Regions from separate parts of the Luteibacter sp. 1214 genome, predicted to be linked through region 3. Evidence: predicted binding sites of a transcription regulator. Region 3 holds the regulator's gene; each other region holds the start of a gene.
What was found. The regulator FliA, encoded in region 3, starts transcription of late flagellar genes. The targets are predictions, from matches to a motif close to TAAAGTTTNNCNNNCNNNGGCCGATAA.
Positions count from the first base shown of each region.

Region 1: a site for FliA is predicted at 1,042-1,068, ahead of J2X57_RS18730 (HD-GYP domain-containing protein). Genes of this name have one in related genera too.
Region 2: a site for FliA is predicted at 848-874, ahead of J2X57_RS15170 (methyl-accepting chemotaxis protein). Genes of this name have one in related genera too.

Region 1 is NZ_JAVDSQ010000011.1:96,816-99,082, reverse strand. Features, by position in the region: gene hutU (urocanate hydratase) at 1-155, shown strand, start outside; gene msrA (peptide-methionine (S)-S-oxide reductase MsrA) at 274-948, opposite strand; gene J2X57_RS18730 (HD-GYP domain-containing protein) at 1,141-2,267, shown strand, end outside.
Region 2 is NZ_JAVDSQ010000006.1:259,764-262,030, forward strand. Features, by position in the region: gene J2X57_RS15170 (methyl-accepting chemotaxis protein) at 1-815, opposite strand, end outside; gene J2X57_RS15175 (family 78 glycoside hydrolase catalytic domain) at 950-2,267, opposite strand, start outside.
Region 3 is NZ_JAVDSQ010000004.1:301,539-303,805, forward strand. Features, by position in the region: gene J2X57_RS12290 (P-loop NTPase) at 1-638, shown strand, start outside; gene J2X57_RS12295 (RNA polymerase sigma factor FliA) at 635-1,366, shown strand; gene cheY (chemotaxis response regulator CheY) at 1,420-1,821, shown strand; gene J2X57_RS12305 (protein phosphatase CheZ) at 1,832-2,267, shown strand, end outside.

The sequences.
Region 1 (2,267 bases), on a different contig from region 3:
TGATCGTGGCCGACGGCAGCGAGGCGGCGGACAAGCGGCTGGCCCGCGTGCTGTGGAACGATCCCGGCACCGGCGTGATGCGGCACGCGGATGCGGGCTACGAGGATGCGGTGGCCTGCGCAAGGGAGCAGGGCCTGAACCTGCCCATGATCTGACCCATGTAGGAGCGCGCCTGCGCGCGACCCAGGTATCGCCCTGCGCGACCCGGATATGGCCACGCGCGCGACCCGGATATCGCGCGCAAGGCGCGCTCCTACAGGAGGTTGGGGGTTCTCAGCGGCCGTTGGCCCAGCCGGCCACGTACCGCTCCGGATAAATGCGCTGCAGGGCCAGTACTTTCGGCCGGTCGTTGATCGCGATGTACATCGCATCCGGATTCAGACGCATATAGTCCTGGTGCTCGTCCTCCGCGAGATAGAAACCCTTAAACGGCGTTACCTCCGTCACGATCTTCGACGAAAACGCGTGCGCCGCGGTCAGCTGGGCGATATATGCCTCCGCCACCTTCTTCTGCTCCGGCGTCGCATAGAAAATCGCCGACCGGTACTGCGTGCCCGAGTCGGGCCCCTGCCGGTTCAGCAGCGTCGGATCCTGCGCCACCGAGAAGAACACCTGCAGCAGCTGCCCGTACGACACTTGTGCCGGATCGTAAACGACCTTCACCGATTCGGCGTGTCCGGTATCACCGTCGCTGACATCGTCGTAATTGGCATGAGCGGCGTCACCACCCGAGTAGCCGGTGCGGACGCTTTTCACGCCGCGGACGTGCTGGAACACGCCCTCAACGCCCCAGAAGCACCCGCCGGCGAACACGGCGGTGGCGTCGCCAGCGGCCGGTGCGGCATCGACGGTGGGGGCGGGCAGGCGGACACCCTCGTCGCGCGCCGAAGCGGCCGAGCACGCGGTGAGGGCGAGGAGCAGAGCGGGGATCAGGGAAAGGCGCGGCATGAGTTTCTCCCGGTCGACATGACCTGATAGACCAGACCGGTGTACCCGGGAAAACCTGACACGGCGTGAAGGCCACCTTCACAACTCTGTACCTACAGAATCGGGATGCAGGGCCGATAAGCCATCGACACGCGCAACACGCTAGAGTCGTGCGCGTATTCGGCCAGCGTGGCTAAAGGAGCGAGGGGAAACGTGGCGTACGATTTAGTGGAGCGACGTGTCTTCGTGTCCGACCTGGAGGTCGGCATGTATGTCAGTCGCCTGGACTGTGACTGGTCCGACACGCCCTTTCCGTTGCAGGGCCTGCCCATCGAGTCCCGTGAGGACATCGAGTCGCTCAGTCGTTTCTGCAAATACGTCTTCGTGGACATGCACCGTCAGGTCGTCCCCGACAGCCGGTTCACCCCGCAGCGCATCGCGCCGAAGGCCGTTGCCACCCCCGCACCGCGTGCTGCGGCGAGCCTGCGTCTGGTCAGTCGACACGCGTATACCGACACGGCCTCGTTCGACGATGAGATGCCGCGCGCCAGAGAGGCGTTCGACACCGTCGCCGAGTTCGCCACGCGCATGGTCGACGACTTGCGGCATGGTCGGCCGGTCGAGCCGCAGGCTGTCGAGAACGCGGTGCGCCCCATGGTCGAGAGTGTGCTGCGCAGCGGTGACGCGTTCTTCTGGATCGAAAGCCTGCGGCGGCGCGATGGCTATACCTATCAGCACGCGATCGGCTGCAGCACGCTCGCCGCGGCGTTCGGGCGGCACATGGGCTTCGAAAGCGACGCCATTGTCAGTCTCGCCGCCGGCGGCCTGCTGATGGATGTCGGCAAGTCGCAGCTGCCTGAGGAACTGCTTAGTCGCGACGGACCGCTGAACGACGATGAATGGGGCCTCGCACGTCAGCACGTCAATGAAGGCGTCGCCATCCTCGATCACTCCGGTGTCGTCGACAACGAAGTGCGCGACATGGTGCTCACCCACCACGAACGTTACGACGGTACCGGCTATCCCTCGGGACTGGCCGGCACCGCCATTCCGCTCGCCGGGCGTATGGCCGCGATCATCGACACCTACCACGCGATGTCGACGCCGCGTCCGTACCGTTCGGCCGTGTCACAGCACGTCGCCTTACGCGAGCTGTACGCCGGCCGCGACCGCGAATTCCAGGGCGAGCTGGTCGAACAGTTCCAGGCCTGCCTGGGGGTCTATCCCACGGGCACGCTGGTCGAACTCAACACCGGTGAGGTGGCCATCGTGATGGTGCAGAACCAGTCGCGCCGCCTGCAGCCCCGCGTCGCGATTCTCTCCCGGCCCGACAAGAGCGC
Region 2 (2,267 bases), on a different contig from region 3:
TCGGTCACGATGGACGACAGCGTGGCGCGCATGCGCTCGAGCGCGCCGAGCAGGCTGGCGGGCGCGAACGTGGTGCCATCGGTGCGCAGATCGCCCCCGGCGATACGCCCGGCGATCTCCACCGCGTCACGCGGCTCGCCGCCCACCGTGGTACGGATGCTGCTCATGGACAGCCAGACGATGAACATCGCGAGCACCGCGATGATGCCCGACTTCATCAGGTCGCGTTTCAGCTGCGCGGCGAAGGCGGCGTCGATATCATCGAAGTAGGCACCGGAAATCAGATGCAGATCCCACGGCTTGTACCACGACGAGTAGCTGATCTTGTCGCGCAGCTCCTTCGTCTTGGGCATGATCTGCGTGTAACGCGTGACGCCGTGGCCGGCGGCGATATCCGCCTTGAGCATGGCCTCGTAATGGTGGAAGCCCTTGCCATCCGCATCGTCGCGGATGTTCTGGCCGACCTCGTCGTGGCGCAGAGGATGCATACGCATGGCCAGCGTCGAATCGAAAGCGAACACGTAGCCCTTGCCGTCGTCCCAGCGCATCGACTCGACCACCTCAAGGGCGGCGACACGGGCTTCCACGTCGCTCATCTCACCCCGGGCGGCTCGCGCGTGGTAGCCGTCGACGATGGCGATCGCCGCGTCCACGTGCTGGGTCAGCGTGTCCTGCAGGTCGCGCATCTGCACCGCGCGGCTTTCGATGCCCGACATCACGGTCTGCGCCAAGAGGCCGAGCACCACGACCGTCATCACCATCCACACGCGCGTATTCAGCCGCGTGCGGCCAAACCAGTTTTTTATCGACGACATGCCCCTCACCCCCGTGATTCCCCGTATAAGCGTTATCGGCAAGCCGGGCGTCAAACTTTATTGCAGAGATGTGAAGGGACAATGCGGCAGCGCATCATCCGGTAAAGAGCAGGCGCCTCCCTCACGCGACTCACCTACGGCGTGGAAAAGCGATGCCTCCCCGAGGAAACCACCACCTCGCCCCGCCCCGGTAACCGCACCACCGCCTCCGCCCCCACCGGCACAAGCACCTCGGCCACCACTTTCCCACCCTCTTTGCTCCAGGCCACCGAGGCCTCGCCATAAGGCGTCATCACCGATGCCGATGCGTGGTCCAGCCATGCTGTCAGCGCGGGACGCACCTCGAACCGGCGCCATCCCGCCTCCAGCGGACGCAGGCCCGCGACATCGCCAAAGAGCCAGTCGTCCACGGTGCCCAGGAAGTAATGGCCCCTGGAGCGCGATGCGAGCTTCCAGTGCTCCCACAAGCTGGTCGCCCCGTGGTCGCGCCAGAACCCCCAGCTCGGAAACGTCGTCTGCGTCGCGATACGCCAGGCTTCATCGGCGTGACCGGTCGCGGTGAGCACCGGCAGAATCACCTTCGTCGCGAGCGCACCCGTGTCGAGGTGATCGCCCCGCGTTTTCGCATCCGCCGCCACGCCGGCGGCGACCCGCTCGCGCAACGCGTCGGGCACGAGCCCGAACGACAGCGCCAGCAGGTTGTGCGCCTGGCGGTAGCCGCTATCCCCTTCCCCACGGTATCGGGCGGCGTCGCGGTCGAGGAAGCGCGCATTGAACGCATCGCGCACGATCGCCGCCTTCGCGTCGAAACCGTCCGCGCGCTTTGTGTCGCCGCTGAGGCGATACATGCTCGCCACCGTACGCTCCATGCCGTAGAGGTACGCCGTCGCTGCGACATGCTTGTCCTCGGGCGCGTTCTCGCCACCCGGGTCGGTCTCGGGACTGACCCAGTCACCCAGTTCGGTGTCCGCGATGCCTCCCGGCGACCGGGCATCCTCCATCGCGACATAGCGCGAGATGCCATCGAGGTGTTCCTCCATGGGTCGACGGTCTCCCGTCTGCATCCACAGCGACCAGGGGATGAACACGTACGCCGAGTGCCAGGTGGGCGCGCGCACCTTGCCCCAGCCGGGGTTGGGTGCGATCAGCAACGGGGCACCATCGGGCCCGCGCGTGTCGGCGATATCGCGGACCCATTTCGCCAGCAGGCGTCCCGTGTCGAGGTTCCGCAGGAACATGTCCGCACCGACCATGCCGTCACCGGTCCAGCCATTCTTCTCGTACATCGGCGTATCGGTCGGAATGCCGTAGAGATTGTTGAGCATGGTGTCGACGGCCGCGCGGTGGATCCAGTCGAGCAACGCATTCGCGCTGTCGAAGTGCCCGGTCTCGGCGACGTCGGTGTGTATGACCTGTGCGGTCACCGCGCCGGGGAGCGGCTTGCCGCCAGGC
Region 3 (2,267 bases):
ACATGCTCGAAGGCGAGTGCCGCATCGAGGACCTGATCCTCCACGCCAACCACGGCCTGAAGGTGATCCCGGCGACCTCGGGCGCGCGCCGCATGGCGCAGCTGCCGAATATCGAGCACGCCGCCGTGATCCGCGCCTTCGACGAATACCCGGTCGCCCCCGAATATCTGATCGTCGACACCGCCGCCGGCATCTCCGACAGCGTGTCGATGTTCGCGGCAGCCTCCGACGAAGTGGTGGTCGTGGTCTGCGACGAGCCGGCCTCGCTGACCGACGCCTACGCGCTGATCAAGGTGATGAGCCGCGAGTTCGACGTGAACCGCTTCCGCATCGTCGCCAATATGGTCCGCCATGCGCAGGAAGGCCGTCAGCTGTTCGAGAAGCTGGCCCGCGTGACCAACCGCTTCCTGGACGTGTCCCTGGATTTCATGGGCATGGTTCCGCACGACGAGTACCTGCGTCAGGCCATCCGCCGCCAGGCGGCCGTGGTCGACGCCTGGCCGAGCAGCCGCTCGGCGGTGGGATTCAAGAATCTGGCCCGGTCGGTCGATACATGGGGTGAACCCGAACCCCGGGTGCAGGGTCGCATCGGCTTTTTCGCCGAACGGAACCACATGGGGGGAGGGCTGCCGCTGTGAGTGTCGCTAGCGAATACCTTGAAATCACTAGAGTTCCAGCGGATCAACTGGTTAAAACGCATGCACCCCTGGTGCGCCGGATCGCCTATCACCTGATGGGCCGCCTGCCGCCAAGCGTGGACGCGAATGACCTCATGCAGGCTGGAATGATCGGACTGCTCGAGGCCGCAAGAAATTACTCGCCGACTCGCGCGGCCAGCTTCGAGACCTATGCGGGCATCCGCATTCGTGGCGCCATGCTGGACGAACTGCGCAAGACGGACTGGACCCCGCGCTCCGTCCACCGGAAGTTGCGCGAGGTGGCTGAAGTAACGAGGCAGATCGAGAACGAAACGGGTGGCGACGCCGAAGACGCGGAAGTGATGAAGCGGCTGGGTATCGACGCCATGGAGTACAACCAGATTCTGGCCGACGCGGCGAGCGCGCGGTTGCTGAGCCTCACGGCGCCGGAAGGCGACGAAGGCGCGGCGATCGACGTCGCGGACCCCGACGCCTCGGGCCCGGAAGGCAACTTCGAGAAGAACGGCCTGCGCGACGCGTTGGCGCAATCGATCGACGGCCTGCCGGAACGCGAGAAGCTGGTGATGTCGCTGTACTACGATGAAGAGCTCAACCTGAAAGAAATCGGTGTGGTACTTGGTGTGAGCGAGTCGCGCGTGTGCCAGATCCATGGCCAGGCCCTGATTCGCCTGCGTGCACGCATGACGGGTTGGAAAGACAAGCAGTGACGGCATCGCGGTGCCGTCGCCGGTAAAGAAAAAGCACGTGGCGGAGAGCAGTTTTGGACAAGAACATGAAGATCCTCGTGGTGGACGACTTTTCCACCATGCGGCGCATCGTCAGGAATCTCCTGGTCGAGTTGGGTTTCACCAACACGCTCATCCAGGAAGCCGAAGACGGTAACGCGGCCCTCGCGTTGCTGCGCTCGCAGCCGATCGACCTCGTCGTCACCGACTGGAACATGCCCAACATGACGGGCATCGACCTGCTTCGCGCCATCCGCGCCGATGCCGGTCTGAAGTCCTTGCCGGTGCTGATGGTGACCGCGGAAAACAACCGCGACCAGATCATCGCCGCCGCGCAGAGCGGTGTTAACGGCTACGTCGTCAAGCCTTTCACGGCGGTCACGCTGAAGGAAAAGCTCGACAAGATCTTCGAACGACTCGCCGCGGCTGCGGGCTAAGGGAATAACGATGAATACGATGCTCTCCCCCGGCCAAGAGGTCGTCCCCGAACTGCGCGAGCTGCTCGAGGCCGACGACGGCGCCGCCTTCGAAAAGGCACTCGACAACCTTATCCGCAGCCGCGAGCAGCACCTGTTCCTGGCGCTGGGCCACCTTGCGCGCGACCTGCACGAATCCGTGCGCCGCCTCGCTTCGGACATTTCGACCGACGGCGTGCCCGGGAACATGAGCGATGCGCGCAAGCATCTGCGTGACGTGCTCGAGATGAGCTCGACCGCGGCGCACCGCACGCTGGACTTCAGCGAAAAGCTGCGTCCGCAGGCCCAGGCGCTGGCGAAGCAGGCCGACGAAGTGCTCGTGCTCGATCACGCCGATCCGGCGTTCGGCGCCAATGCCACGGCGCTTGCCGTGCGCGTGGGCGATTTCGCGCAGAGCTGCGACATCG